2 regions of the Paenisporosarcina sp. FSL H8-0542 genome follow, and region 2 is predicted to be linked to the other one. Evidence: a T-box and tRNA genes for the amino acid it is inferred to sense, from the RefSeq annotation. Region 2 holds a T-box; the other holds one or more tRNA genes.
The links. The T-box of region 2 lies ahead of serS (serine--tRNA ligase). A T-box ahead of a tRNA ligase gene usually reads a tRNA of that ligase, here a tRNA-Ser.

Region 1: it encodes a tRNA-Ser, which carries the amino acid that the T-box ahead of serS (serine--tRNA ligase) is inferred to sense. The anticodon was not compared.

Annotation. Positions count from the first base shown of each region.
Region 1 is NZ_CP152050.1:1,086,923-1,102,504, forward strand. It holds rRNA gene MHH33_RS05730 (23S ribosomal RNA) at 1-545, shown strand, start outside; rRNA gene rrf (5S ribosomal RNA) at 610-725, shown strand; tRNA gene MHH33_RS05740 (tRNA-Val) at 736-811, shown strand; tRNA gene MHH33_RS05745 (tRNA-Thr) at 831-906, shown strand; tRNA gene MHH33_RS05750 (tRNA-Lys) at 913-988, shown strand; tRNA gene MHH33_RS05755 (tRNA-Leu) at 1,004-1,088, shown strand; tRNA gene MHH33_RS05760 (tRNA-Gly) at 1,108-1,182, shown strand; tRNA gene MHH33_RS05765 (tRNA-Leu) at 1,196-1,284, shown strand; tRNA gene MHH33_RS05770 (tRNA-Arg) at 1,306-1,382, shown strand; tRNA gene MHH33_RS05775 (tRNA-Pro) at 1,395-1,471, shown strand; tRNA gene MHH33_RS05780 (tRNA-Ala) at 1,492-1,567, shown strand; tRNA gene MHH33_RS05785 (tRNA-Met) at 1,586-1,659, shown strand; tRNA gene MHH33_RS05790 (tRNA-Ile) at 1,667-1,743, shown strand; tRNA gene MHH33_RS05795 (tRNA-Ser) at 1,756-1,848, shown strand; tRNA gene MHH33_RS05800 (tRNA-Met) at 1,967-2,043, shown strand; tRNA gene MHH33_RS05805 (tRNA-Asp) at 2,047-2,122, shown strand; tRNA gene MHH33_RS05810 (tRNA-Phe) at 2,266-2,341, shown strand; tRNA gene MHH33_RS05815 (tRNA-Gly) at 2,346-2,419, shown strand; tRNA gene MHH33_RS05820 (tRNA-Ile) at 2,429-2,505, shown strand; tRNA gene MHH33_RS05825 (tRNA-Asn) at 2,507-2,581, shown strand; tRNA gene MHH33_RS05830 (tRNA-Ser) at 2,591-2,681, shown strand; tRNA gene MHH33_RS05835 (tRNA-Glu) at 2,689-2,760, shown strand; gene MHH33_RS05840 (hypothetical protein) at 2,895-3,230, opposite strand; rRNA gene rrf (5S ribosomal RNA) at 3,347-3,462, shown strand; tRNA gene MHH33_RS05850 (tRNA-Val) at 3,473-3,548, shown strand; tRNA gene MHH33_RS05855 (tRNA-Thr) at 3,566-3,641, shown strand; tRNA gene MHH33_RS05860 (tRNA-Lys) at 3,648-3,723, shown strand; tRNA gene MHH33_RS05865 (tRNA-Leu) at 3,739-3,823, shown strand; tRNA gene MHH33_RS05870 (tRNA-Gly) at 3,843-3,917, shown strand; tRNA gene MHH33_RS05875 (tRNA-Leu) at 3,931-4,019, shown strand; tRNA gene MHH33_RS05880 (tRNA-Arg) at 4,041-4,117, shown strand; tRNA gene MHH33_RS05885 (tRNA-Pro) at 4,130-4,206, shown strand; tRNA gene MHH33_RS05890 (tRNA-Ala) at 4,227-4,302, shown strand; tRNA gene MHH33_RS05895 (tRNA-Met) at 4,321-4,394, shown strand; tRNA gene MHH33_RS05900 (tRNA-Ile) at 4,402-4,478, shown strand; tRNA gene MHH33_RS05905 (tRNA-Ser) at 4,491-4,583, shown strand; tRNA gene MHH33_RS05910 (tRNA-Met) at 4,702-4,778, shown strand; tRNA gene MHH33_RS05915 (tRNA-Asp) at 4,782-4,857, shown strand; tRNA gene MHH33_RS05920 (tRNA-Phe) at 5,005-5,080, shown strand; tRNA gene MHH33_RS05925 (tRNA-Gly) at 5,088-5,161, shown strand; tRNA gene MHH33_RS05930 (tRNA-Ile) at 5,168-5,244, shown strand; tRNA gene MHH33_RS05935 (tRNA-Asn) at 5,246-5,320, shown strand; tRNA gene MHH33_RS05940 (tRNA-Ser) at 5,330-5,420, shown strand; tRNA gene MHH33_RS05945 (tRNA-Glu) at 5,428-5,499, shown strand; gene MHH33_RS05950 (1,4-dihydroxy-2-naphthoate polyprenyltransferase) at 5,647-6,558, opposite strand; gene MHH33_RS05955 (isochorismate synthase) at 6,733-8,115, shown strand; gene menD (2-succinyl-5-enolpyruvyl-6-hydroxy-3-cyclohexene-1-carboxylic-acid synthase) at 8,108-9,826, shown strand; gene menH (2-succinyl-6-hydroxy-2,4-cyclohexadiene-1-carboxylate synthase) at 9,814-10,641, shown strand; gene menB (1,4-dihydroxy-2-naphthoyl-CoA synthase) at 10,653-11,471, shown strand; gene MHH33_RS05975 (o-succinylbenzoate--CoA ligase) at 11,533-12,981, shown strand; gene menC (o-succinylbenzoate synthase) at 12,978-14,066, shown strand; gene MHH33_RS05985 (zinc ABC transporter substrate-binding protein) at 14,106-15,074, opposite strand; gene yidD (membrane protein insertion efficiency factor YidD) at 15,192-15,422, opposite strand; gene ytzI (YtzI protein) at 15,419-15,565, opposite strand.
Region 2 is NZ_CP152050.1:15,126-30,707, forward strand. It holds rRNA gene MHH33_RS00045 (23S ribosomal RNA) at 1-651, shown strand, start outside; rRNA gene rrf (5S ribosomal RNA) at 716-831, shown strand; gene MHH33_RS00055 (glutathione peroxidase) at 1,812-2,288, shown strand; gene guaB (IMP dehydrogenase) at 2,396-3,859, shown strand; gene MHH33_RS00065 (serine hydrolase) at 4,003-5,358, shown strand; gene MHH33_RS00070 (PLP-dependent aminotransferase family protein) at 5,412-6,821, opposite strand; gene pdxS (pyridoxal 5'-phosphate synthase lyase subunit PdxS) at 6,926-7,816, shown strand; gene pdxT (pyridoxal 5'-phosphate synthase glutaminase subunit PdxT) at 7,818-8,405, shown strand; gene MHH33_RS00085 (M4 family metallopeptidase) at 8,744-10,405, shown strand; T-box leader at 10,521-10,735, shown strand; gene serS (serine--tRNA ligase) at 10,941-12,218, shown strand; gene tadA (tRNA adenosine(34) deaminase TadA) at 12,257-12,742, opposite strand; gene MHH33_RS00100 (glycosyl hydrolase family 18 protein) at 12,828-13,967, shown strand; gene MHH33_RS00105 (deoxynucleoside kinase) at 14,080-14,718, shown strand; gene MHH33_RS00110 (deoxynucleoside kinase) at 14,715-15,383, shown strand; gene MHH33_RS00115 (hypothetical protein) at 15,435-15,582, opposite strand, start outside.

The sequences.
Region 1 (15,582 bases), 1.1 Mb from region 2:
CCTACAAGTCGAGCAGGGTCGAAAGACGGGCTTAGTGATCCGGTGGTTCCGCATGGAAGGGCCATCGCTCAACGGATAAAAGCTACCCCGGGGATAACAGGCTTATCTCCCCCAAGAGTCCACATCGACGGGGAGGTTTGGCACCTCGATGTCGGCTCATCGCATCCTGGGGCTGTAGTCGGTCCCAAGGGTTGGGCTGTTCGCCCATTAAAGCGGTACGCGAGCTGGGTTCAGAACGTCGTGAGACAGTTCGGTCCCTATCCGTCGTGGGCGTAGGAAATTTGAGAGGAGCTGTCCTTAGTACGAGAGGACCGGGATGGACACACCGCTGGTGTACCAGTTGTTCTGCCAAGAGCATCGCTGGGTAGCTATGTGTGGCCGGGATAAGTGCTGAAAGCATCTAAGCATGAAGCCCCCCTCAAGATGAGATTTCCCATTACGCAAGTAAGTAAGATCCCTCAAAGACGATGAGGTAGATAGGTTCGAGGTGGAAGCGCGGTGACGTGTGCAGCTGACGAATACTAATCGATCGAGGACTTAACCAAAATGAACTTGAATGGTTTTCAATGACCCGTTTATCCAGTTTTGAGTGAACAAACACTCAAATAGTCTAGTGATAATGGCAAAGAGGTCACACCCGTTCCCATACCGAACACGGAAGTTAAGCTCTTTAGCGCCGATGGTAGTTGGGGGTTTCCCCCTGTGAGAGTAGGACATCGCTAGGCGATTTATTCCGGAGGATTAGCTCAGCTGGGAGAGCATCTGCCTTACAAGCAGAGGGTCGGCGGTTCGAGCCCGTCATCCTCCACCATTTTTCTTTTTAACACCGTGCCGGTGTAGCTCAGCTGGTAGAGCAACTGACTTGTAATCAGTAGGTCGAGGGTTCGACTCCTTTCGCCGGCACCATTGTTAGAGCCATTAGCTCAGTTGGTAGAGCATCTGACTTTTAATCAGAGGGTCGTAGGTTCGAATCCTACATGGCTCACCATTTTTATACTAAGATGCGGGTGTGGCGGAACTGGCAGACGCACTAGACTTAGGATCTAGCGCCGCAAGGCGTGGGGGTTCGACTCCCTTCACCCGCACCATTTTCACAATTTTATACGAGCGGAAGTAGTTCAGTGGTAGAACACCACCTTGCCAAGGTGGGGGTCGCGAGTTCGAACCTCGTCTTCCGCTCCATATCTTCTTAAATGCCGGGGTGGCGGAACTGGCAGACGCACAGGACTTAAAATCCTGCGGTAGGTGACTACCGTACCGGTTCGATTCCGGTCCTCGGCACCAGTTTTTAAAATAGTATAATATGCGCCCGTAGCTCAATTGGATAGAGCGTCTGACTACGGATCAGAAGGTTGTGGGTTCGACTCCTGCCGGGCGCGCCATAATTTTTGACTCGGGAAGTAGCTCAGCTTGGTAGAGCACTTGGTTTGGGACCAAGGGGTCGCAGGTTCGAATCCTGTCTTCCCGACCAGTTTATTTTATCCCTTTTACGGGGCCTTAGCTCAGCTGGGAGAGCGCCTGCCTTGCACGCAGGAGGTCAGCGGTTCGATCCCGCTAGGCTCCACCAACATTTTATAAAGATCCTGGCGGCGTAGCTCAGCTGGCTAGAGCGTACGGTTCATACCCGTGAGGTCGGGGGTTCGATCCCCTCTGCCGCCATTTTTTAGGACCTTTAGCTCAGTTGGTTAGAGCAGACGGCTCATAACCGTCCGGTCGCAGGTTCGAGTCCTGCAAGGTCCACCACTTATATACTGCGGAGGTATACCCAAGTCCGGCTGAAGGGATCGGTCTTGAAAACCGACAGGGGAGTCAAATCCCGCGGGGGTTCGAATCCCTCTACCTCCTCCATTTTTACTAAGTGTGTGGTGTAAGATCATCAAACATATAAACATACATATACTCGCGCTAAAGAAATCGTGATATTACTAGAAGCGTTGAGTCATAGTGTTTATAACAATAATATTATCGCGGGGTGGAGCAGCACGGTAGCTCGTTGGGCTCATAACCCAAAGGTCGCAGGTTCAAATCCTGCCCCCGCAACCAAATGGTCCCGTGGTGTAGCGGTTAACATGCCTGCCTGTCACGCAGGAGATCGCGGGTTCGATTCCCGTCGGGACCGCCATTTTTTATGAAGTGTTAAGAATTGGAATAAGCAAAGAAGGTCTAGGAAGCAAAATGAGTAAGTGAAGGAGCGTACTAACGTACGTGACTGAACGAACGAATGAAGCTGACAACGAGATTCGAAGCTTAGTACAATTCGAATGTGGCTCAGTAGCTCAGTCGGTAGAGCAAAGGACTGAAAATCCTTGTGTCGGCGGTTCGATTCCGTCCTGAGCCACCATATTGCGGGTGTAGTTTAGTGGTAAAACCTCAGCCTTCCAAGCTGATGATGAGAGTTCGATTCTCTTCACCCGCTCCAATTTTTTGTGGGCCTATAGCTCAGCTGGTTAGAGCGCACGCCTGATAAGCGTGAGGTCGATGGTTCGAGTCCATTTAGGCCCACCATTCCGAAGTAGCTCAGTGGTAGAGCAATCGACTGTTAATCGATTGGTCGTAGGTTCGAGTCCTACCTTCGGAGCCAATTATTTCTGGGGAAGTACTCAAGTGGCTGAAGAGGCGCCCCTGCTAAGGGTGTAGGTCGGGCAACCGGCGCGAGGGTTCAAATCCCTCCTTCTCCGCCAGATGTAAGGCCCCTTGGTCAAGCGGTTAAGACACCGCCCTTTCACGGCGGTAACACGGGTTCGAATCCCGTAGGGGTCATTTAAAAAGATGCGCTATCTTCGGGATAGCGTGTTTTTTTATGGAGAAATGTCGAATTGTAGCGAAACGTGACAGACGAAATTCATACAAGTATTTTTATAAACAAACAACCGCAATTGCGGTTGTTTTTCATTCTATATTATGTAGCCGATCAATAAACCTATGCCGAGTAAGAATCCGAATAGTGTATTTGTTAATGCTGTATCTTTCATAGCCGGCATTACTTCCAGTGGGTGTTCTTTTGTTTTGAAAACTTGGATGTCATGCACTGGTTTCTTTACGCTTAAGATCACAAATAGTGCCCAAGGCGTAACAAGGTTTAGAACAACTAATATTAAAATCCAAATGTATGAAATTACGAACAGTGCTAACAAGACATTAACTGCTCGTTTGCGACCGATTAAGATGGCCATCGTTTTTCGACCACTTTCTTTATCACCTACTAAATCCCGAGTATTAATGGTTTTCAATGACCCGTTTATTCAGTTTTGAGTGAACAAAAATGTTTTTTTAAAAAAATAAAAAACACTTGTAAATTTCGTCAGACTTGTTATAATAAATCTTGTCTTAAAAAAAGAATACCCAGTCCAGTGATAATGGCAAAGAGGTCACACCCGTTCCCATACCGAACACGGAAGTTAAGCTCTTTAGCGCCGATGGTAGTTGGGGGTTTCCCCCTGTGAGAGTAGGACGTCGCTGGGCGATTTATTCCGGAGGATTAGCTCAGCTGGGAGAGCATCTGCCTTACAAGCAGAGGGTCGGCGGTTCGAGCCCGTCATCCTCCACCATTTTTTTTTAACACCGTGCCGGTGTAGCTCAGCTGGTAGAGCAACTGACTTGTAATCAGTAGGTCGAGGGTTCGACTCCTTTCGCCGGCACCATTGTTAGAGCCATTAGCTCAGTTGGTAGAGCATCTGACTTTTAATCAGAGGGTCGTAGGTTCGAATCCTACATGGCTCACCATTTTTATACTAAGTTGCGGGTGTGGCGGAACTGGCAGACGCACTAGACTTAGGATCTAGCGCCGCAAGGCGTGGGGGTTCGACTCCCTTCACCCGCACCATTCTTACAATATTATACGAGCGGAAGTAGTTCAGTGGTAGAACACCACCTTGCCAAGGTGGGGGTCGCGAGTTCGAACCTCGTCTTCCGCTCCATATCTTCTTGAATGCCGGGGTGGCGGAACTGGCAGACGCACAGGACTTAAAATCCTGCGGTAGGTGACTACCGTACCGGTTCGATTCCGGTCCTCGGCACCAGTTTTTAAAATAGTATAATATGCGCCCGTAGCTCAATTGGATAGAGCGTCTGACTACGGATCAGAAGGTTGTGGGTTCGACTCCTGCCGGGCGCGCCATAATTTTTGACTCGGGAAGTAGCTCAGCTTGGTAGAGCACTTGGTTTGGGACCAAGGGGTCGCAGGTTCGAATCCTGTCTTCCCGACCAGTTTATTTTATCCCTTTTACGGGGCCTTAGCTCAGCTGGGAGAGCGCCTGCCTTGCACGCAGGAGGTCAGCGGTTCGATCCCGCTAGGCTCCACCAACATTTTATAAAGATCCTGGCGGCGTAGCTCAGCTGGCTAGAGCGTACGGTTCATACCCGTGAGGTCGGGGGTTCGATCCCCTCTGCCGCCATTTTTTAGGACCTTTAGCTCAGTTGGTTAGAGCAGACGGCTCATAACCGTCCGGTCGCAGGTTCGAGTCCTGCAAGGTCCACCACTTATATACTGCGGAGGTATACCCAAGTCCGGCTGAAGGGATCGGTCTTGAAAACCGACAGGGGAGTCAAATCCCGCGGGGGTTCGAATCCCTCTACCTCCTCCATTTTTACTAAGTGTGTGGTGTAAGATCATCAAACATATAAACATACATATACTCGCGCTAAAGAAATCGTGATATTACTAGAAGCGTTGAGTCATAGTGTTTATAACAATAATATTATCGCGGGGTGGAGCAGCACGGTAGCTCGTTGGGCTCATAACCCAAAGGTCGCAGGTTCAAATCCTGCCCCCGCAACCAAATGGTCCCGTGGTGTAGCGGTTAACATGCCTGCCTGTCACGCAGGAGATCGCGGGTTCGATTCCCGTCGGGACCGCCATTTTTATTAAGTAATTCTTTAAGAATTTGAGATAAGCAAAGAAGGTCGAGGAAGCAATTGAGTAAAGGAAGGAGCGTACTAACGTACGTGACTGACTGAACGAAAGAAGCTGACAAAGAGATTCAAAGCTTAGCACAAATTCAATGTGGCTCAGTAGCTCAGTCGGTAGAGCAAAGGACTGAAAATCCTTGTGTCGGCGGTTCGATTCCGTCCTGAGCCACCATTATTATGCGGGTGTAGTTTAGTGGTAAAACCTCAGCCTTCCAAGCTGATGATGAGGGTTCGATTCCCTTCACCCGCTCCAATTTGTGGGCCTATAGCTCAGCTGGTTAGAGCGCACGCCTGATAAGCGTGAGGTCGATGGTTCGAGTCCATTTAGGCCCACCATTCCGAAGTAGCTCAGTGGTAGAGCAATCGACTGTTAATCGATTGGTCGTAGGTTCGAGTCCTACCTTCGGAGCCAATTATTTCTGGGGAAGTACTCAAGTGGCTGAAGAGGCGCCCCTGCTAAGGGTGTAGGTCGGGCAACCGGCGCGAGGGTTCAAATCCCTCCTTCTCCGCCAGACGTAAGGCCCCTTGGTCAAGCGGTTAAGACACCGCCCTTTCACGGCGGTAACACGGGTTCGAATCCCGTAGGGGTCATTTAAAAAGATGCGCTATCTTCGGGATAGCGTGTTTTTTTATGGAGAAATGTCGAATTGTAGCGAAATGCGACAGACGAAATTCATACAAGTATTTTTATAAACAAACAACCGCAATTGCTGAATGCAATTGCGGTTGTTTTTCATTCTATAATAAGTAGCCGATCAATAAACCTATACCGAGTAAGAATCCGAATAGTGTGTTTGTTAATGCTGTATCTTTCATAGCCGGCATTACTTCCAGTGGGTGTTCTTTTGTTTTGAAAACTTGGATGGCATGCACTGGTTTCTTTGCGCTTAAGATCACAAGTAGTACCCAAGGCGTTACAAGGTTTAGAATAACTAATATTAAAATCCAAATGTATGAAATTACGAACAGTGCTAACAAGACATTAACTGCTCGTTTTCGACCGATTAAGATGGCCATGGTTTTTCGACCACTTGCTTTATCACCTACTAAATCCCGAATATTATTGGAGAGCATAATTGCTGCAACAAGTAACATACTGGGTATAGACAATAATAGAGCAAGGGTCGTTATTTCACCTGTTTGGATATAAAATGCGATGAGAACAATGAGCATTCCCATAAATACACCTGAAAATATTTCTCCAAAAGGTGTGTACGCAATCGGGTAGGGACCGCCTGTATAGAAATAGCCGATCGCCATTGACACAGCACCAACGACTGCCAGCAACCAAGTGGTTTCAATACATATGTATATCCCTAAGATAATTGAAACTGCATAAAGCAGTAACGCGAGCTGCATAACTGTTTTTGGTTGAACGCCATTTCTGACGATGGCTCCACCAATTCCCACAGACTTCTCATTATCTAAACCTCTTGTGAAATCATAATACTCATTAAACATATTAGTTGCTGCTTGGATGAGCATACTTGCAACTAGCATTGCTAAGAATAAAGGCCAGTGTATATCTGTATAAGAAATTGCAATCATTGTACCTAGAAACACCGGAACAAATGATGCAGTTAACGTGTGAGGCCGTGTTAATTGCCACCAAATACGCCAGCCACTATCAGCTTTTAACTCGTGTGACATATAGTTTCCGCTCCTTCTTCTTTTTTCACCTCTCTCATTGTACTTCATCCACTTAATTCTGTGTAGATTGTTTGCTTAACGGGTGCTGAATTGTCAATAAAGAGGTATGATAGAAGGTAGGATATTAAAGGGTCCTCATATGTTTATGAAGTCCTAATTACGGAGGGAAGCTGGATGAAACGAAAGTCATTTACATCCACAGAATATGTAGTCGAGGATCATTCTTCGGCCGTACATTTTTATACAGAAACAATTGAAGTGAATGGATTATCCTCTGTTGCTTTCTTTGAAGCAGGAGAGTCATATAAAGGTCAACGATTTTACTGGCAAAACCGTGAAAAGACATTTACATTAGTCGGACTTGGACATGCTCATGTCATTACAAGTTCGTCAGAAGAAAATCGCTTTGCAGAAGTGGATAAACAATGGAATGAATTATGTTCTAAAATCGTGAATGAAGAGCATGATTTACAGCCAATTTTGTTTGGCGGGTTTTCATTTGATCCAGCCAATAAATTATCTTCCGAGTGGGATATGTTTCCTTCGGCTTACTTTACTGTGCCTTCTTTTCAACTCGTTATTCGTGATGACAGAGTATTTATCAGCATCCATTTAATCACGAGTGATAAAAATTCACAACTTCAATTCGATCGGTTGCGAGGTGAACGGGACGACCTGATTCATGCAGCACAGGTCAAAGAATTGAAACCTTATGCAAAGCCTCTATTAACTCAAATGGATGAGCGCTTCAAAGAGTTGTATATGGATGCAGTTTCACATGTCACGAAATTTATTCATGCCGGAGAAGCTCAAAAAGTTGTCATTGCACGTTCATTGACACTGACCTTTGCTGAAGAAGTGAGTTCACCATCCGCAATGTATCATATGTCTAAAGAGCAACCAGAAAGTTTTCTATTTGGTTTAGAGCTTGCAGATAATTTGTTTTTTGGAGCGACACCAGAACGCTTAGTTAAAGTGGAAAATCGACGAGCATTGTCCACTTGCTTAGCTGGATCTGTTAAGCGGGGACAAACCGCAACCGAAGATCAGCAATTAGGCAATGATTTACTGCAGGATTCAAAAAACAGGGAAGAACATCAATACGTGGTAGATATGATTACAGGTGTTTTCAACCAATATTGTGATGATGTTAAAGTGCCTAAATATCCAAAATTGATGAAAATCAGGGATATCCAGCATCTATATACACCGGTGGAAGGGAAGTTGCAAAAAGGTCAAGGAATATTGCAACTGGTTAAAGATTTGCACCCAACGCCGGCTTTAGGTGGAGAACCCCGAGGAGATGCCATGGCTATAATTAGAATGGTTGAGCAAATGAATCGTGGATACTATGCTGCTCCAGTTGGATGGATAGATGCAGAAGGAAATGGTGAGTTTGCTGTTGCGATCCGTTCCGCGTTATTAAATAAAACGCACGCTTACCTATATGCTGGTGGAGGTATTGTTGCGGATTCGGATCCGACTTCAGAATATGCGGAGACGTTAGTGAAATTCAGGCCGATGTTACGCACGCTTGGAGGCAAATTACATGGATAATCGTGCAATGTTAACTGAGTATGTACACTCAATTGTACAAACCTTTCTCCAGGCAGACGTTAAAGATATCGTAATCAGTCCAGGTTCTCGTTCTACTCCCTTGGCTTATGCATTCAGTCTTACAAAAGAATTCAACACGTATATGCAAATCGATGAGCGATCCGCTGGTTTTTTTGCTTTAGGAATGGCAAAAGCTAAACAGAGTCCAGTTCTTTTACTATGTACGTCCGGAACAGCCGCAGCCAACTATTTTCCTTCTATTGTAGAAGCGAACTATGCGAGAATTCCACTTATTGTTTTAACGGCAGATCGTCCGCATGAACTTAGGGAAGTGGGAGCACCTCAAGCCATTGATCAAGTTCAATTGTATGGAAAACATGTTAAGTGGAGTGTGGACTTTCCTTTGGCTGACGACCATAAAGAGACGATTCCATTTATTATCCGTCATACGGGGAGGGCCATTGCATACGCAAAGACTGCACCAATGGGACCAGTACATATGAACATCCCTTTCCGTGAACCTTTACTGCTTGATTTTGACTATCAAATAGAAGCTCCTTCTTTTCAAAAATCATTACCAGGGACTATCGTTGCTTCACAGTCCCATATGGATTTTGTTGAACAGACGATTGCTCAAGCAAGACGTGGTTTACTTATAGTTGGGGAACTATCGGCAGACACTGATAAGAATGAGTTTTGGGCTTTTGCTAAGTCAATCCAGTGGCCTGTATTGGCGGATTCACTTTCTCAACTTCGGACAGGCGTCCCACAAGAATGCCAACACTTACTCATGGAACAATACGATGCACTTCTAAAAAGTGAACACTTTAAACAGTCCATTGTTCCCGATGTAGTTATTCGCTTTGGTGCCCAACCAGTATCCAAACCGCTATCGTTATTTTTGAAAGATGTACAGCCTGAAATCTATATTGCGGTGGATGAAGATCCTTTGTTCAGGGATTCATTAGGTGTTGTGACTCATCATGTCCAATCCGAGGCCCAAGCGTTATGGAAAGAGTTAAGTAACATTCAAGAGAATGAAGCTCTTCCAAAATGGACAGAGGCTAATACGATTGCTACCAAGCACGTTGAGAGATATATTAATGAACAACACGACGAAGGTGCGCTAGCAGGTCTGCTCTTTAAACATTTGCCTGATGGGAGTGATCTTATTTCAGGCAGCAGTATGCCAATCCGTGATGTCGATACGTTCTTCAATCAAACTGATAAAGACATTTCGATTTATGCTAACCGGGGAACGAATGGAATTGACGGTGTTGTTTCCACCGCTCTAGGTATTCAGCAGGCGAGAAAAAGACCTGCGACTTTATTAATCGGGGACATCTCGTTCCTGCACGACAGCAATGGATTACTGGTTACACGTTTCCATGAAACTGACCTCACCATTGTTGTTATGAATAACGATGGTGGCGGCATCTTCTCGTATTTGCCTCAGTCCACCGAAGAGACGTACTTCGAAAAATTGTTTGGTACGCCAACCGGTTTGACGTTCGATTCAATTGCCACCATGTATGAAGCTGAATATTTTGCTGTGGAATCAAAAGAAGATTTTACAAAAGCTTTATCAACGCCAAAACAAAAAGACTTACGAATCATTGAAGTAAAGACCAATCGGCAACAGAATGTTTTAACACATCGTCAGTTATGGAACGGAATTACTGAGGAGTTGGACCGAAAATGGAACAACTAGTCGCAACCGTTCGAGGAGTGAAAGTTAGTTATTCTATCACCAACAGAGAAGCTTCGGAAACAATCATCTTTTTACATGGATTTACTGGTAGCTCGAAAACATGGGTCCCGATTATTGAACAATTACCTGATTCTGTCCGTTGCATTACAGTCGATTTAATGGGGCATGGTAAAACCGATTCACCGAGTGATGCAAATCGTTACATCATGTACGATCAAGTGATGGATTTACACGAACTTTTTCTATTTCTGAATGTTACTAATTTCTCCCTCGTTGGTTATTCTATGGGAGGACGCATTGCGCTTGCTTATGCGCTTGCATTTCCTAAGCATGTTAAGCGGCTCGTACTGGAGAGTGCATCTCCAGGTTTACAATCAGAAGCTGACAGACTGGCCCGAATAACTGCAGATGAAAAATTAGCGAAGAAAATGGAAAGTGAAGGTCTTTCATCTTTTATTGATTTTTGGCAGGACATTCCTTTATTTCATTCTCAAAAAAAGTTAGGTGAGATAAAGCTTCATTCCATAAGGGAAGAGCGAATGCAACAAGCTGTTTCGGGATTGGCTAATAGTTTAAAGGGAATGGGAACCGGCAGACAGCCTTCTTACTGGTCCAGATTGAATGAGTTGAAAATCACTGTCATCATAATCACAGGTGAACTCGATGAAAAATTTACGATCATTGCCAAACAAATGACAGAACTCATTCGATATAGCCAGCATCTTGAAGTTTCAGGGGCAGGACATGCAATACATGTGGAAAATCCCGTTCAGTTTGCTACAATAATATTGGAGCAAGTATTAGAAAGATTTTGAGGAGGAAGAGTATGACACGTCAATGGGTATCAGAACGTACATATGAAGATATTAAGTATGAAACATATAACGGTATTGCGAAAATTACAATTAACCGTCCGGAAGTAAGAAATGCTTTCCGACCTAAAACAGTTAAAGAATTATTGGATGCATTTACTTATGCACGCGATGATTCAAAAGTAGGCGTTATCGTATTAACGGGCGAAGGCGAAAAAGCTTTCTGTTCAGGTGGAGACCAGTCCGTTCGTGGACATGGTGGATATGTTGGGGAAGATGAAATCCCACGTTTGAACGTTTTGGATTTACAGCGCCTGATTCGTGTTATTCCTAAACCTGTAGTGGCAATGGTAGCGGGTTATGCGATCGGTGGCGGACATGTACTGCATGTCGTATGTGATTTGACGATTGCTGCAGACAACGCGATCTTCGGACAAACTGGACCGAAAGTGGGATCGTTTGATGCAGGATACGGCTCAGGATATTTAGCTCGTATTATCGGTCATAAAAAAGCACGTGAAATCTGGTACTTATGCCGTCAATATGACGCACAGGCAGCACTAGACATGGGCTTGGTTAACACTGTAGTTCCTTACGCACAATTAGAAGATGAAACGGTTCAATGGTGTGAAGAAATGCTTTCAATGTCACCTACAGCCCTTCGTTTCCTGAAAGCGGCAATGAATGCAGATACTGATGGTTTAGCAGGTCTGCAACAAATGGCTGGAGATGCGACACTTCTTTACTACACGACAGATGAAGCAAAAGAAGGCCGCGATGCCTTTAAGGAAAAACGTAAACCTGACTTCGGTCAATTCCCACGTTTCCCTTGATAATAACAATTTTCTAGCTGTCCTTTTTAAGGGCAGCTTTTTCTAAAGGTGGCTATAAATCATGTACCCTAACTGGCTAGCACAACGGGTCAAAATGACTCCGAAACGCAAGGCATTAACATTTGGACAACATTCCTGGACGTTTCAACAGCTTTTCGACGAAGCAATGAATTTAGCTGGTTCACTAAAGACAGTTGGAATTGACAATGGAAATCGCGTCGCCATTCTATCACCTTCAAATCCTTCTTTAATTGTTACAATCCATGCCTGTTGGCAATTGGGCTGTGAAGTTGTTCTATTAAATGAACGATTGTCTGATGGGGAACTTGACTATCAAATTAACGATGCACAGCCAACACTTTTGTTAGTCGATAAAGACTATCAGGCAAGAGTGGCTAACCACCCATCAGTGACATTGGACGAACTGGCAGAAAAGGCTTCAAGCAAATTCGAGATAGAAGATGAATGGCCAATCGATCGTACCATGTCCATTATGTATACATCCGGTACAACGGGAAATCCAAAAGGTGTTCGTCAAACCGTCAGAAACCATACCACGAATGCAACGGCTTCAGCGTTTAACATGGGGATACAATCAAATGATGTATGGCTTTGTACGATGCCAGTCTTTCACATAAGCGGTTTATCCATATTCATTCGCTCCGTATTATATGGAATGGAAGTGAAGCTCTATTCAAAATTCGACTTGGTAAAAGTGGTCGACGATTTAGTAGATGGACAGGTCACACGTATGTCTGTTGTCTCCGTTATGCTAGAAAGGATTTTAAGGGAATTAGAGGAGCGGGATGCGAAAGTATCGCCTTGTTTACTGACGATGCTAGTGGGTGGAGGTCCTGTTCCGAGCAATTATTTAGAGCGAGCTATTTCTCGCGGTATTCCAATACTGCAAACTTATGGAATGACCGAAACGGCCTCCCAAACAGCAACGCTTGCTCCTGAAGATGCGGTCAGGAAACTGGGGTCTTCTGGCAAACCATTGTATTTGAGTTTCATTCGAATCGATCAAGCATCAAAGCCATTTGAAGAAGGAGAGATTTGCATACGTGGCGGGCATGTAACACCTGGTTACATTGGCAGTCATACAACTACGGCATCCCAAGTAAAAGGGTGGCTTCATACCGGCGATATTGGCTATTTCGATGAAGAAGGATATTTATTTGTTGTCGACCGACGTTCTGATTTAATTATTTCCGGCGGGGAAAATATTTACCCAGCAGAAGTGGAGAGTGCGATTCTTCAACATCCACAGATTCGAGAAGCCGGAGTCTGCGGAATGAGTGACGAGAAGTGGGGACAAGTGCCCGTAGCCTTTATTGTCAGTGATGAGGATATGACATTGGCATCATTACAGGCATTTTTACAAGCCAAATTAGCACCTTATAAAATGCCGAAAGCATTATATCAAGTCAATGCTATGCCAAGGAATGCATCGAATAAATTACTTAGAAGAGAGCTGAGAGCGTGGTTAATATCCAAATCAAGCAAGTGACGTTATATCACGTATGTGTACCGCTAAAGCAAACGTTTTCTACTCATTTACAGGAAGTGGTGGAACGAGATAGTATCTTGCTTGAAGTAATGGATGTCGACGGTACAATCGGTGTAGGCGAATGTGTGGCATTTACTTCCCCATGGTACACCGAAGAAACAGTGGACACTGCTTGGAACACGCTTGAAAATTGGATAATCCCAGCTTTGTTGAATCAATCTTTTTCACATCCAGACCAACTAGACGCCGCTTTAGAGAAAATAAAACGCAATCATATGGCAAAAGCGGCTTTTAATCATGCAATATGGGATATTTATGCCAAGAAATTGAACCAACCTCTATGGCAAGTAATCGGCGGAACAAGGCCCGTTATAAATGCCGGAATAGTGGTAGCTGCTGCAACTGAAAAAGCCATGATGGAAGAAATCGAAACCGCAGTAAAAACCGGGTATAAACGGATAAAGTTAAAAATTTCTCAAAACACAGATCCAAAGCTCATGAAATCAATTATCGCACAATACCCTCAAATGTTATTCTTCGCCGATGCGAATGGAGCATTCACAGAAAGAACACTGGATTACTTAATCGCATTCGACGAATGTGGTTTTGCATTAATCGAACAACCTTTTTCAGAACACCATAATCGCTTGTCTGCTGAAGCTCAACGAATAATGAAAACGCCATTTGCCCTGGATGAAAGTATTGCAAGTTTAGCAGATGCCCAGGATATGATTGAACGCAAGTCTGGGAAAATAATTGTGATGAAACAAGGTAGAGTTGGTGGACTAACTGCTGCTCTTCAAATTCATAATCAATGTGTCATAGCAGAGGTACCAATTTGGGTGGGTGGTATGATTGAATTTGGCGTTTCAAAAGCATTCAATTTAGCTTTTGCTTCATTACCAGGAGTTAAGTTTCCAGGAGATTTCAGTTCATCGACTCATTTTTGGGAGAAGGATTTGGCGACTCCACCTATCGATGTATATGATGGTAAAATCGAACTCTCTAATTTACCAGGTGTCGGAGTATCTTGGAATCATGCCATTCTTCAGAAATTCGAAGTGCAAACCAAGCTATTTAAATGAGTAAAACCACGGAATGAAAGCCATTCCGTGGTTTTTATATTAGTTTGCTGAAGCCAGTGCTTTCTTTAATGTTTCTAAATTTTGCTCCATTAATGTGAAGTAAGTTTCTTTGTTTTTAATATCTTCCTGTGTCAGTACGCCTAAGTTATGCAAGGTCATGGCATCTGCACCGACTTCATTTTGAATCACTTTCGTTAAATTGGATGAGACATTTTGTTCAAATAAAATCGTTTTGATGTTTTTTTCTTTTGCCAATTTGACGATATCAGTAAGATCTTGTTGAGAAGGTTCGTCCTGTGAATTCAAGCCTGAAACTGCAACTTGCTCAAGACCATATGTTCCAGCCAAATACCCAAAAGCCGCATGGGATACAAAGAACGTTTTATTATTCGATGCGTCCGCCATTTCCTTGAAATCCGAATCCAATTGTTTGAGTTCAGTCACTAATATGTCGTAGTTCTTAGTATAAGTTGCTTCATTTTCAGGATCTTTTTCAATTAAAGAATTTTTAATTGAAGATGCAAGTTTAATGCTGATTTGAGGTGAAATCCAAAGGTGCGGATCGATGTCACCATGATCATGCTCATCGTGACCTTCTTCTTCATGTCCATGGCCATTTGCTTTACCCATTTCCAATTCTTTATCAGAAACTGCATCGGCAGTTGCGACCAAAGAAACATCTTCATTTGCCAATGTCTTTTTCGCATTTTCAACAAAACCTTCAAGTCCTAAGCCAATATAAAAAAACAAGTCTGCATCTGCTAAATCCATCATATCTTTTTGCGTGGGATCGAATGTATGCTCGTTTGAACCTGCAGGATATACGGATTCCACATTCACATGCTTGCCACCGATTCGTTCGGTAAAGTAAGTAAGTGGATAGACCGTTGTATAGACAGTTAAGGCATTGGGGTTTTCAGATTTACCATTAGTCGAAGTGTCTTTTCCACAAGCAACAGTAAATAAAGTAAGAACAATAATAAAACTATATAATAGAAATTTCTTCATGTTTATCTCCTTTTTAAATAGTAACGATTACGATTTGAATTAAGAACTTACTTATCATACAAGATAAATCTTTAAAATACAAGAAAAATGGACACAAAAAAAATGACTCTTTTCAAGTCATTTCTTTGTAGGCCATTCTTCTGGTACTGGATCATATCCGCCTTCATGAAATGGATGACAACGAAGGATACGGCTGATTGCCAAGTAAGTGCCTTTGATTGCTCCGTGTTTTTCGACAGCTTCAACGCCGAAATGGGAACATGTTGGATAAAATCGGCAACTCGGCGGTGTCATTGGCGAAATGAATTTCTGATAAAACCGGAAGATGCCCATAACAAGGAATTTCATGTGTTGTCACTTTTGCCTGCTGATTCAGTTGGAACTGGATCTATTTTATGCTCTATTTTATAGGCTTTTTTAGTTGCAAGAAGGAACATCATGGTGATGCCGATGACCATTACTATTGAGACGATTATCATAAATGCTAACATTTTTTTCACTCCACTTC
Region 2 (15,582 bases):
TGGGGCGGTCGCCTCCTAAAGTGTAACGGAGGCGCCCAAAGGTTCCCTCAGAATGGTTGGAAATCATTCGTAGAGTGTAAAGGCAGAAGGGAGCTTGACTGCGAGACCTACAAGTCGAGCAGGGTCGAAAGACGGGCTTAGTGATCCGGTGGTTCCGCATGGAAGGGCCATCGCTCAACGGATAAAAGCTACCCCGGGGATAACAGGCTTATCTCCCCCAAGAGTCCACATCGACGGGGAGGTTTGGCACCTCGATGTCGGCTCATCGCATCCTGGGGCTGTAGTCGGTCCCAAGGGTTGGGCTGTTCGCCCATTAAAGCGGTACGCGAGCTGGGTTCAGAACGTCGTGAGACAGTTCGGTCCCTATCCGTCGTGGGCGTAGGAAATTTGAGAGGAGCTGTCCTTAGTACGAGAGGACCGGGATGGACACACCGCTGGTGTACCAGTTGTTCTGCCAAGAGCATCGCTGGGTAGCTATGTGTGGCCGGGATAAGTGCTGAAAGCATCTAAGCATGAAGCCCCCCTCAAGATGAGATTTCCCATTACGCAAGTAAGTAAGATCCCTCAAAGACGATGAGGTAGATAGGTTCGAGGTGGAAGCGCGGTGACGTGTGCAGCTGACGAATACTAATCGATCGAGGACTTAACCAAAATGAATTTGAATGGTTTTCAATGACCCGTTTATCCAGTTTTGAGTGAACAAACACTCAAATAGTCTAGTGATAATGGCAAAGAGGTCACACCCGTTCCCATACCGAACACGGAAGTTAAGCTCTTTAGCGCCGATGGTAGTTGGGGGTTTCCCCCTGTGAGAGTAGGACGTCGCTAGGCAAAATAAGAAACCGATACCTTTCGAGGTGTCGGTTTTTTTGTGTTGTTTTTTAAGCTTAGTACGAAGGTGTGCGAGAAAGAGGAGGAACAAAGAGTTCGAGGAAACAAAGGGATGAGACTCGGAGCGTATAATATACGCGAGACTCGAAGACCTGCGGTTGACGAAGAAATCTGCCTTGCATCGTCTTTCGCAGCCTAGCACCGATGGTAGTTGGGGGCACCCTCTGTGAGAGTAGGACGTCGCTAGGCAAAATAAGAAATCGATACCTTTCGAGGTGTCGGTTTTTTTATGTTCTTTTTTAAACAGGAATCGAAGGTGTGCGATAAAGAGGAGGAACAAAGAGTTCAAGGAAATAAAGGGATGAGACTCGGAGCGTATAATATACGCGAGACTTGAAGACCTGCGGTTGACGAAGAAATCAGCCGTTCATCGTCTTTCGCAGCCTAGCGCCGATGATAGTTGGGGGGCACCCCCTGTAAGAGTAGGACGTCGCTAGGCAAATAAGAAACCGGTATGGTTTGAACAAGCGCATAGCGAAAATATAAACAATTAGTCTTTCTAAGACCTTAACTTTATGTAATAACCCAAGAACTTAAATGGGAAACCACTCTGCGTATGCTCCAGGGCTCTTTTCCGAGGAGGAAGGGTTATTTAAAGGGAAGATTCGGTTGATTAGGAGAAGTTGATTCAACAAGTCTACTAGCCAGTGAGATGAGTTTGAGCGATAAATTTTCAAACCCCTGATATAGAAAAGATATCTTGTTTCACTAATCAACTTAACTTGGCTTATGAGATTAGCTACAGCATGCTATATGTCTTGAAAGAGTGATTGTCATGAAGTAATCCATTAATCTATCAATCGTTAACTATTAAACCTATAGCTAGTTTGTAAGCGTATTGATGAATCCAATTACTTGTACATTACCGGGTAACTCGATATGTTAAGAATATAAAATGCAAGACGAGAGGATGTTGCCAAATGACGAATGTTTATGATTATGCTGCAACTTTAGTGAATGGCAAGGAAGTTTCATTAAGTGATTATAAAGGGCAACCTATGATTATTGTGAATACTGCTAGTAAATGCGGATTCACTCCACAGTTTCAAGAGTTACAAGAATTATATGATGAATATAAGGATCAAGGTCTTGTCGTTTTAGGTTTCCCATGCGGGCAATTTAGCAATCAAGAGTTTGATGATGTAAAAGAAACAATGGAATTTTGTCAATTGAATTATGGCGTATCATTCCCGATGTTCCAGAAGATAGATGTGAAAGGTGACAATGCTCATCCATTGTTCCAACACTTGGTTTCTGAGAAGAAAGGGTTATTGACCGAAGATATTAAATGGAACTTTACAAAGTTTTTGGTCGATCCCGACGGGCAAGTTGTAAAACGTTATGCACCACAATCATCGCCAAAGAAAATTGAAGGTGATTTGTTGCAATATATTTAATGAAATATCCGAATAATCTTTCTTATTACATGTTCCTTGACAGTCCATGTAGCCGCTGATAACCTTATCAATAATATTCATGAGGATATAGGGAGGCGTAAGAGATTATGTGGGAATCAAAATTTGTTAAAGAAGGCTTAACGTTTGATGATGTACTGCTTGTTCCAGCGAAGTCTGAAGTGTTACCGAAAGATGTTAGTTTGTCTGTTCATTTGACGTCAAAAATCAAATTAAATATACCAATCATCAGTGCTGGTATGGATACGGTCACTGAAGCTGCAATGGCGATTTCAATGGCTCGTCAAGGTGGTCTTGGTGTGATTCATAAAAACATGAGCATTGAAGAACAGGCTGAGCAAGTAGTCACGGTAAAACGTTCTGAAAATGGCGTTATTACAGATCCTTTCTTCCTTACGCCGACTCATCAAGTATACGATGCAGAACATTTAATGGGTAAATACCGTATTTCTGGTGTACCGATTGTTAACAATGAAGAAGAGTTAAAGTTGGTCGGGATTATTACAAACCGTGATCTTCGCTTTATTCAGGACTACTCATTGGCAATTGAAGATGTGATGACGAGAGAAGAATTGGTTACTGCTCCAGTAGGGACAACTCTTGAGGATGCAGAAAAGATTTTACAACAATATAAAATTGAAAAGCTACCGATTGTGGATGAGTCCGGTGTATTAAAAGGATTAATTACGATAAAAGATATCGAAAAAGTAATTGAGTTCCCCAATGCAGCAAAAGACCATCATGGACGTTTATTGGTGGGTGCGGCAGTAGGAGTTACTTCTGACACAATGAAGCGTGTTGAACACCTTGTAAAAGCTCAAGTCGATGTGATTGTTATCGATACGGCTCATGGTCATTCACAGGGCGTAATCGATACTGTCAGTGAGATTCGTAAAACGTATCCTGAATTGGATATCATTGCAGGGAATGTAGCAACTGCTGAAGGTACGGCGGCATTATTTGAAGCTGGTGCTGATGTGGTGAAAGTAGGAATTGGTCCAGGATCAATTTGTACAACTCGTGTTGTTGCTGGTGTCGGTGTTCCCCAAATTACGGCTGTTTACGATTGTGCGACAGAAGCTCGTAAACATGGCAAAACAATCATTGCCGATGGCGGGATTAAGTATTCTGGAGACATTGTAAAAGCTTTAGCGGCAGGTGGACACGTTGTTATGCTCGGAAGTTTACTAGCAGGAACTTCAGAAAGTCCTGGAGAAACTGAAATCTTCCAAGGTCGTCGATTCAAAGTATATCGTGGAATGGGTTCAATTGGGGCGATGGAAAAAGGCTCGAAAGACCGTTATTTCCAAGATGATGCTAAAAAGTTAGTACCTGAAGGAATTGAAGGTCGTCTTCCTTATAAAGGACCACTTTCAGATACAATCCATCAATTGATGGGTGGTATTCGTGCAGGTATGGGATACTGTGGAACGAAAGATTTACAAGATTTACGCGAGAATTCACAGTTCATCAAAATGACGGGTGCAGGGTTGATTGAAAGCCATCCGCATGACGTGCAAATTACGAAAGAATCTCCAAATTACTCTATCTAATTAAATAACGGAACTTTAGCACCTATCTGCCGTCTATATTTTAGGCAGATTGGGTGCTTTTTTTTCAGAACGTCCCGTATGCCAGATTTTTGTGATAAAATGAGCAAGGGAAAATTAAAAAAGAGAATGGCGGAGGTTCTGAAGTGAAAAGTGCAGTGAGCAAGGCGCTAGTGCGCTGGTTACTCCTTCCGATTCTGATGGTAAGTATGGTTGTAACGCAACCGGCTTCTACAGATGCTGAAGAGAGTCTGAATTTATTGGTTGACGGTGCTATATTAATTGACGCGGATACAGGAAAAATATTATACGAACAAAATGCAGATACAGCTTTAGGTATAGCAAGTATGACGAAAATGATGACTGAGTACTTATTATTTGAAGCGATTGAAAACGGACAAGTTACTTGGGATCAACAATATTCAGTAACAGATTACACATGGAAGATTTCACAAGATCGTGTATTGAGTAACGTGCCTCTTCGTCGTGATGGGTCATACTCTATCAAGGAATTATATGAAGCAATGGCGATTTATTCAGCCAATGCAGCAACCATTGCCATCGCTGAAACGATTGCAGGTACGGAATCAGAATTCGTCAACATGATGAACAAGAAAGCCGAAGAGATGGGATTGGAAGGATATAAATTCGTCAACTCTACTGGGTTGAGCAATTCTGATCTACAAGGCATGCACCCTCAAGGCACTGGACCTCAGGATGAAAACGTTATGCCTGCAAAGTCTGTTGCGAAACTTGCTTACCATTTGTTGAAAGATTACCCGGAAGTGCTTGAAACGACGAGCATTCCACGAAAAGTTTTCCGTGAAGGCACAGACGACGCCATCAACATGGAAAACTGGAACTTCATGCTTCCAGGATTGGTGTATGAATACAAGGGTGCTAAAGTAGACGGGCTGAAAACCGGTACAACGAATTTTGCCGGCCACTGTTTCACTGGTACAGTTGAAAAAGATGGAATGCGTGTGATTGCGGTTGTCATGAAGGCAGTAGACAGCAAAGGCGAGGGTTCTTACAAAGCACGATTTGACGCTGCTCGTGCATTGTTTGATTATGGGTTCTCGCAATTTGCAAAAGAAGAAGTTTTACCTGCAGGGTATGTATTTAAAGACCAAAAAGATATCCCTGTAATTAAAGGGAAAGAAGACCAAGTCGGCATTACAGTAAAAGAGCCGATTGAAATGGTCATTAAATCAAGCGAAAAAGATTTATACAAGCCCAAATTGGTGCTTGATGAGAAGAAAATGAAAGATGGTTCTTTGGAAGCTGCGATTAAGAAGGATGAAGTAATTGGTCATGTGGAAATTGTAAAGTCTGAAGGGTCAGATTACGGGTACATCACAGGCGCATCAAATTCTTCTGATGTTGTAACAACTGAAGCCGTTGAACGTGCAAGTTGGTTCTCTTTAGGCTTACAAGGTGTTGGTCATTTCTTCGGCAAACTATGGAATGGTGCTTCTGACTTTGTCGGTGGATTATTCTAAGCAAAAAACAAATCAAAACCGTGATTCCTTCAATTGAAGAAATCACGGTTTTTTTATGCTTTCTTTATATGCCAAGCTTTCATTAAGGCCTCTATTGCTGGTCCAAATGCTTCTTCTTCAAAACCACCGAAACCAATCAGCACTTGGGGGTTGGAGGGGATATTTTCGGTTGGATGATGGTAGTCGGACAAGGCGTATACCCGAATGTCTTGCTGTTTGGCAAGTTCAACTAACTCGCGATCAGACGATTCGCTATCAATCGTTAAAACGATGTGCATGCCTGCTTGCTCGCCTGAAATTTGAACTGTAGGTTTATACGCGTCCAATGCTTGCGTTAACTTCTCCAATTTTTTACGGTATAACTTTCTCATACGATTCAAGTGCTTTGAAAAATGGCCGTCTCTCATGAACTGCGCAAGAACATGTTGATCGAGTCTCGGCACCGTTGATGAATAATACGGAAATGTTTGCCGATACGCTTGCAGTAAGTGCATTGGTAACACAAAATAGGCAATGCGTAGGGAAGGCATAAGTGATTTTGAAAAGGTACTGATGTAAATGACGCGTTCTCGCTGATCCATTCCCTGAAGAGATGGGATTGGTTTACCAACGTAGCGGAATTCACTGTCATAGTCATCTTCGATAATATAGCGCCCTTCTTTGGCAGAAGCCCAGTTAAGTAATTGAACCCGTCTGGAAGCGGAGAGAATCGCCCCGGTAGGGAATTGGTGGGAAGGCGTCACATAGGCAACGTTTGCAGGTTTCTTATCCAATTCTGCTACTTGCATACCATCTTCATCGACAGGAACGGCCAAAGTTTTCCGATCGTTATTGTCAAAAATATGGTGGGTCATCGGATAGCCCGGGTTTTCAATGGCGAAGACGGATTGTTTCCCGAGTAAACGGATCAAAAGTGGCATCAGCTGTTCGGTTCCTGAACCTATCACTACTTGTTGTGCTGTACAACGAACACCACGAGAGGAGTATAAATAACTCGCAATTTCCTGTCTTAACTCCACATCCCCTTGAGGGTGACCGAGTAGCAATAAATCCCGAGACGTTTCATCTAACACTTCTTTTGCATACTTTCGCCATTGATTGAAAGGGAAAGCAGAAGTGTCAATACGACCCGAGTTAAAATCAATACTGTAGACGTGTTTCAACGATTCCGATTGCTCATGTTCCATACGTGTTTCATCTACATAAGCAAGCTCTTCCACTTGTTCTACGTAATATCCACTCCGCGCAACAGCTTTAATAAAACCTTCAGCAACCAGCTGTCCATAGGCGAGTTCAATTGTTGTTTGACTGATAGCTAGAAACTCCGACAGTTGTCTTTTAGAAGGCAACTTAGTGCCGACCTCTAAGTCACCCCGAATGATTGCTTCCTTCATTTCATGATAAAGCTGCTCATATAGAGGTGTTGGTGAGGATTTATCTACTTGATTGAGCCAAATATCCATCATTCGCTCCTAACTGACCTTATTAAATAGTTCGAAACTGACACTTTTTAAATGGTCATACTTCACTATACTAATAATATTAGATGAAATGGAGGCTATATACAATGACTCAACATTTAACAGGTACGGATCGTGTAAAACGTGGTATGGCAGAAATGCAAAAAGGTGGCGTCATCATGGACGTTATCAACGCAGAACAAGCTCGTATTGCTGAAGCGGCAGGAGCAGTAGCGGTAATGGCATTGGAACGAGTACCTTCTGATATTCGTGCAGCAGGTGGCGTAGCACGAATGGCTGATCCGCGTATTACGGAAGAAGTACTGAATGCAGTAACAATTCCAGTTATGGCAAAAGCACGTATAGGTCATATTTCTGAAGCCCGCATGTTAGAAGCAATGGGTGTAGATTATATTGATGAATCGGAAGTATTAACACCAGCAGACGAAGAGTTCCATTTAATTAAGAGTAATTTCACCGTTCCTTTTGTATGTGGGAACAAAGATTTAGGAGAAGCAGCTCGAAGAATTGGTGAAGGTGCTTCCATGCTTCGCACAAAAGGGGAACCTGGTACGGGTAATATTGTAGAAGCAGTGCGTCATTTGCGTAAATTAAATGCTCAGGTACGTAAAATCATTCACATGAATGAAGACGAATTAATGACGGAAGCAAAAATTCTAGGTGCTCCTTACCATGTGTTACTTGAAATCAAACACTTGGGCAGATTACCGGTTGTAAACTTTGCAGCAGGTGGGGTAGCTACTCCTGCAGATGCAGCATTGATGATGGAACTTGGAGCAGACGGAGTTTTCGTAGGATCAGGTATCTTCAAATCAGATAACCCTGAAAGATTTGCACGTGCAATCGTTGAAGCGACGACGCACTACCAAGACTACAAATTACTTGTTGAGATTTCAAAAGACCTTGGAGTGCCGATGAAAGGGATTGAAATGTCTCGTTTAGAAGCGAAAGATCGAATGCAGGATCGAGTACTGTAATATGGTGAAAATCGGTGTATTGGCTCTACAAGGAGCTGTTCGAGAACATATTCAATCGATAGAAGCGAGCGGAGCACAAGCAATCGTTGTCAAACGTGTGGAAGACTTGTCTGGGATTGATGGATTAATTCTACCGGGCGGAGAAAGCACAGCGATGCGTCGACTGATTGATTTATACGGCATGATGGAACCATTACGCGAATTTGCAAAAGCGGGACATCCGATGTTTGGGACATGTGCAGGGCTTATCCTCCTGGCCGGTTCACTTGTAGGATATGAGCAACCGCATATAGGAGTAATGGATGTGACAGTAGAACGTAATTCATTTGGTCGACAAGTCGATAGTTTCGAAGTGAGCCTTTTAATAAAAGGTGTAGCGGATGATTTTCCTGCTGTGTTCATAAGGGCACCGCATATTAATGAAGTTGGACCTAAGACAGAAGTCTTATGTGAACATAACGGTCGTATTGTGATGGCTCAACAAGGACAATTTTTAGGATGCTCTTTTCATCCTGAACTGACGGACGATCATCGTGTAACTGCTTATTTTGTCCAATTAGTAGTAAATTTTATAAAGCAAAAAGTTTAAGATTAAGCCTGCCATTGTGCAGGCTTATTTTTTTTGAAGTTCTAAATGGGATTATTAAATTGTAATCATCTAATTGAATTTAGGGAAATATGTAAATACAAATCAAAAATGGATATTAATTAGATAATCTTTCTATCTATTGATATAGGTTTATTAAACCAAATGATTCTAAAGATAGGTTTAAGAAAAATTATCCATTTTTTCAACAGGATAATAAACCTGTATTTAATCAATAAAAAACAGTGATAGTTACCTATTTATTCAGAATAGTAGAAAAGATACAATACGAATTACCCGGAATTATTTCGGAATTTTCAGAAACTGAGGAGTGAAGTTGAGTGAAGAAGAAAAAAGTCGTGAGTCTGAGTTTAGCAGCAACAGTTGCATTATCGGCAGCTATTGCACCAGTACAGGCAGCACCAGGAAATGCAAATTCTGAAAAAGTCCACATGAATCAAAAAAGCAATACACCGGATTTTATTTCTGGTAAACTAACAGCCCCATCAAAGAAAGCAGCAAAAGACATCGTGTTAAATTATTTAGCAGAAAAACAAGGACTCTATAAAACCAGCAATGATTCTTATTCTAATTTCAAAGTACTGAATGAAACAAAAGATGAAGCGGGCTTCACTCTAGTAAAATTACAACAAGTTTATAAAGGTGTACCAGTTTTCGGATCAGTATTAACAGCGCATATTGATGCGGATGGTGTATTGACAGCTGTATCCGGTGAACTAGCACCAGAATTAGATAAAAAACAATCTTTAAAGAGTGGCGCAAAAATCAAACATGCTGAAGCTCAAGCGATTGCATCCAAAGATCTGGAAGCAAAAGTAGGAGAAGCTCCAGAACTTGCGAAAGAAGCAAAACCTGAATTCGTAATCTATGTGAAAGATGGAAAAGCTAACTATGCGTATGCTCTTGAGTTTGAATTCTTATATCCATCACCAGGTAACTATCAGTACTTCGTAGATGCACAAACAGGGGATATTTTAGCCTCGTATAATCAGATTCATGAAGCAAAATCATCACCTGGTGCTACATCACCAACAGGTACCAACACAGTAGGTTCGGGTAAGGGTGTTTTAGGTGATACGAAGTCATTTAATACGGTAACGAACAGCAATGGTTCATATTTGGTGGATCGTACGCGTGGAAATGGAATCTTTACGTATAATGGTAAAAACCGTACACAAACACCAGGAACGTTATGGTTGGATACAGATAACGTGTTGAATGCGGCTTTTGATGGACCAGCTGTTGATGCTCACGCTTACGCTGCCCAAACATATGATTATTATAAAAATGTCCATAACCGTAATAGCTATGATGGCAATGGGGCACAATTAATTTCTACCGTACATTACGGTCGCAATTACAACAATGCTTTCTGGAGCGGTTCGCAAATGGTGTATGGTGACGGAGATGGCTCTACATTCATCCCTCTATCAGGATCGCTTGACGTTATCGCACATGAGTTAACTCATGCCGTGACGGATACAACTGCGGATTTAGTCTATCAAAATGAATCAGGCGCAATCAATGAATCAATGTCTGATATTTTCGGTACGTTAGTAGAATATCATTTCAATAACAATCCTGACTGGTTAATGGGAGAAGACATTTATACACCGGGAACATCAGGCGATGCATTACGATCCATGGCAGACCCAACAAAAAATGGAGATCCGGATCATTACTCGAAACGTTATGTGGGAACACAGGATAATGGCGGTGTTCACTCGAACAGTGGAATCAGCAACAAAGCTGCATACCTGTTAGCAAATGGCGGCACACATTACAGTGTCAGCGTAGCAGGAATCGGCAATGACAAAACGGGTAAAATTTTCTACCGTACGTTAACACAGTATTTAACACCAAACTCTACTTTTAGCCAATACCGTGTAGCAGCTGTTCAAGCAGCGACTGATCTTTATGGCGCAAGCAGCAGTGAAGTGGCAAGTGTGAAATCAGCATTTACAGCAGTGGGTGTAAATTAATTATTGAAATTTAAAAGACATCAGCTTGTTCCTTAAATGGAGTAAGTTGATGTTTTTTCTTGTATAACAGCTTGCCAAAATACATATCCTGTAGTAAAGTATGGATAATTTCACATATGAAACGTTGATGGGAAGTAGTAACAAGTTCCGTTTTTTGAAGAGAGCCAGCGGTTGGTGCGAGCTGGTAAAAACACTTGTGAATCCGTCCTGGAGTTGCGCGACTGAAAATTAGTAAGTTGCAGCCGGTTGAAAAGCCGTTATGAGACAAGTGGATTTGTTCGCATGGACAAATCAATCAGGGTGGCAACGCGGGTAGCTCTCGTCCCTTTCCAAGGGGATGGAGGGCTTTTTTTGTTGTCCAGCTTCGTAGCCCAGCTCGCACCTTCGCTTCAGAAACTCATTCGAAAACGAGTTTTCGATTCCTCACCGGAGGAGTCGAGCTAGAGTGGGCTACAACGCTTTTCGGCGATTTCTAAAACGTCTTTTTAACGCTTGTTACTAATCTCCCATCATCGAAATCGAAGGAGGAAAATACATGTTAGATGTAAAACGCGTAAGAGATAATTACGAAGAAGTGAAAGCAAAACTTGAAAAACGCGGTGAAGACTTAGGGAACTTTGATCAATTTGCAGAGCTTGATTCTAAACGTCGTGAACTAATCGGCAAAGCAGAAGTATTAAAAGCAGAACGAAATGAGGCATCTGAAAAAATTGCGGTTATGAAGCGCAATAAAGAAAATGCGGACGATGTAATCTTGCGTATGCGTCAAGTAGGCGATGAAATTAAAGTGTTGGATGAAGAATTACGTAGTGTAGAAGAAAAGTTTGCAGATATGATGATGCGTCTTCCAAATATTCCACATGACAGCGTTCCGGTTGGGGATTCTGAAGATGATAACATTGAAGATCGTACATGGGGAGAAATACGTGAATTTGATTTTGAACCAAAACCTCACTGGGATATCGCGACAGATTTGAATATTGTCGATTTCGAACGTGCGGCAAAAACAACTGGTAGCCGTTTCCTATTCTACCGTGGTCTAGGTGCTCGTTTGGAACGTGCTCTTATGAACTTCATGATCGATCTTCATACCGAAGAGCATGGCTATGAAGAAATGCTACCTCCATACTTGGCAAACCGTGCAAGTCTTACAGGTACAGGTCAATTGCCGAAGTTTGAAGAAGATGCATTCTTAATTGAAAAAGAAGATTTCTTCTTGATTCCGACGTCTGAAGTAACGGTAACAAACTTCTACCGTGATGAAATTTTAACAAAAGATGCATTGCCACAAGGTTTTGCTGCATACAGTGCTTGTTTCCGTTCTGAAGCGGGTTCTGCCGGGCGTGATACACGTGGTTTGATTCGTCAACATCAATTCAACAAAGTGGAACTTGTTCGTTTTGTGAATCCTGATGATTCTTATAATGAATTGGAGAAATTAACAGGACATGCGGAGAAAGTTCTTCAATTATTGGGCTTGCCATATCGTGTCTTGAAAATGTGTACAGCGGATTTAGGATTTACGGCAGCGAAAAAATACGATATCGAAGTATGGATTCCTGCACAAGGCGTGTACCGTGAAATTTCTTCTTGCAGTAACTTTGAGGATTTCCAAGCACGTCGTGCAAACATTCGCTTCCGTCGTGAGCCAAATGCCAAACCGGAATTTGTGCATACGTTAAACGGTAGTGGATTGGCACTTGGCCGTACAGTAGCTGCTATTTTGGAAAACTTCCAACAAGAAGACGGCTCTGTTATCATTCCTGAGGTTTTACGTTCATATATGGGTGGAAAAGAAATCATCAGTAAATAAATATTGAAAAATGAAGAAAACCGGAAATGAACTTTAACTTAAGTTCGTTTCCGGTTCTTTTTTTGTTCACGCAAATTACGGAAAAATTGTGTAAGAATTCCGCCGCATTCTTCAGCTAATATTCCTTCAGTTACCTCACATTCATGATTAAACCGTGCGTCGTTTAACAATCGATAGAGTGAGTCGACGCAACCTGCTTTAACGTCACGCGCACCGTAAACCACCCGGGGAATTCGTGACTGCAATATTGCCCCAGCACACATCGGGCAAGGTTCAAGTGTGACGTAAAGGGTCATTTCTTCCAGACGCCAACTTCCGATTTTTGCACAAGCTTGCTGGATTGCCAACAACTCTGCGTGAGTCGTTGCGTTTTGAGTCGTTTCTCTTAAGTTATGTGCACGTGCAATGATTTCATCCTGATAAACAATAACTGCACCAATTGGCACTTCACCTAGAGTGGCAGCTTTTTGAGCTTCGCTTAATGCTTCAAGCATGAAAGTCCGGTCTTTTTCAAATACATCCATTCCGCATCGCTCCTTCATTTTAGTGTAGCATGTTTTGTTCATCCTACGCATAGCATAAATGAGATGTGGAACAAGGAGGTTTTAGATGAATATTTATGTAGTAAAGCAAGGGGATAGTCTGTACTCTATTGCCAATAGGTTCGGGGTCGACCCTACCACACTGGCCAATTTCAATGAGCTTACTGATCCGAACGTTTTGGTAGTCGGTCAAACGATTGTCATTCCTGGCGCACCAGATCCAAATCGCCCAACGACTGAAACGAATGCGTACGTGGAATGGTACACCGAAAAACCATCCCAAGCCGTGCTGGATGAGGTAAAGAAACGTGGTCCATTATTGACGTATATGATGCCATTTTCATATGAAGTCAAACGGGATGGTACGTTAACGCCATTGGATTGGAGTGGACTTGATCAGATTGCGCAAGATCAAAATATGGTTTCTGCAATAGTTATTTCTAATATTGAGAATGGTGCATTCAGTGATACTTTAGCGCAAGACATTTTCGCGAGCACTGCTGTGCAAGATAAACTCATTCAAAATATCCTGGCTGAAGCCAAGGCGAAAAATGCAAAAGATATTCATGTGGATTTTGAGTATTTACGAAAAGAAGATCGACAAAACTATGTTAACTTCTTAAAGCGTTTAAAAACAGCGGCAAAAGGTTTGACTCTTTCTGCTGCACTTGCTCCGAAAACGTCCGCCGATCAGGTCGGAAAATGGTATGGAGGGCATGACTACAAAAAAATCGGTGAAGTAGTCGATTTTGTTGTCATTATGACCTATGAATGGGGCTATAGCGGAGGTCCACCGATGGCCGTGTCTCCAATTGGACCGGTACGTAATGTACTCACATACGCATTAACAGAAATACCTGCTAAAAAAATCATGATGGGTCAAAATTTGTACGGGTATGACTGGACATTACCATATAAACCAGGAAATCCACCGGCTCAAACGATTAGTCCGAAGCGGGCTGTGGAACTTGCCCGGGAACGTAATGCAGCAATCTTATATGATGAGGTAGCGCAAGCACCATATTTCAATTACTGGCGGGATGGAAAAGAACATGTAGTATGGTTTGAGGATGCCCGTTCGATTAAAGCGAAATTTGATTTATTAAAAGAATTAGGTTTGAAAGGAATCAGTTACTGGCACATTGCCTTCCAATTCCCACAGAACTGGGTCGTTCTTAATGAAATGTTCCACGTGAAAAAAAGATAGAGCTAAAACCCTTTTCCGCTTTGGAAAAGTGGTTTTTAGCTCTGTTTTTCGTTTTCCAGCTATGATAGAATAAAGGGCACTGAACGACTGAGAACGAGTAGGAGGACTTCTGATGCCGATTCCATTTATCACAGTTGAAGGCCCAATTGGTGTTGGAAAAACTTCATTATCTAAGGCCATAGCCGATGCAAATAAGTTTCAACTTTTAAAAGAAATTGTGGATGAAAATCCATTTTTAAATAAGTTTTATGAAGATATCGATGAGTGGAGTTTCCAAACGGAAATGTTTTTCCTTTGCAACCGCTACAAACAACTAAGTGATATTCAAAAGAAATACATTGCCAATCATGAACCTGTCGTTGCAGATTACCACATTTTCAAAAATTTAATCTTCGCCAAACGTACACTTCCGGCAGAAGAGTATGTGAAGTACGAATCAATTTACCGTATTTTGACTCAGGATATGCCAAAGCCGAACATGGTCATCTATTTGCATGCAAGCTTGGATACACTGATGAAACGCATCGCACAGCGCGGGCGTGAATTCGAAAAATTGATAAGTGCAGAATATATGGAACAACTTTCAGCTGATTACCATGCATTCATTCAGTACTTCGAAGAAACACATCCGGAAATTCCAGTTCTTCGTTTCAACGGAGATGAAATTGATTTTGTTCAAAACGAATCTGATTTGAAATGGATCTTAAATAAAGTAGATGATACACTACAAAAAAGGAGTCTCCACGCATGAACTTACGTGAAAAATATGGCATTCCAAAAAATGCCGTGATTACAATAGCAGGTACAGTGGGTGTAGGGAAATCAACGATGACCAAAGCACTTGCAGACGCACTAAAATTCCATACCTCTTTTGAAAAAGTGGACGCCAATCCATATTTAGATCGTTTCTATGATGACTTTGAAAAATGGAGCTTCCACTTACAAATTTATTTCCTGGCAGAACGTTTTAAAGAACAAAAACGTATTTTTGAATACGGCGGCGGTTTTATTCAAGATCGCTCGATATACGAAGATACAGGGATTTTCGCTAAAATGCATATGGAAAAAGGAACAATGAACCTAACAGATTATGAGACGTATACAAGTCTCTTTGATGCAATGGTGATGACGCCGTATTTCCCGCATCCAGACTTACTTATTTATTTGGATGGATCTATTGAAGACATTTTAAGCCGCATTCAATTACGTGGGCGTCCAATGGAACAATCCACGCCAGTTGAGTATTGGTACGAAATGCATGAACGCTATGAAAACTGGATCAATTCTTTCAACGGCTGTCCTGTCCTGCGATTAAATATCAATGATTATGATTTGATGAAAAATCCTGAGACTGTGGAACCGATTGTTGAGCGTATTGGCCACTTTATTCAACAAACATCGATGTTACGTAGATAAAATGAACGAGCCTCCAGCGCAAGCTGGAGGCTTTTTCTATTTATGAATATCTCATTTGTTTTGCTTAACTGTTAGGTAGCTGGCAAACGCAATGATTGGGAAAAGTGCCAACAGACCGATGAGTAAAGTGAAACCGTCATTATTGTTAGGACCTGAAAAAGGGGTGGGAAGTTTGTTGCCAGCATATTCCCCATCACGC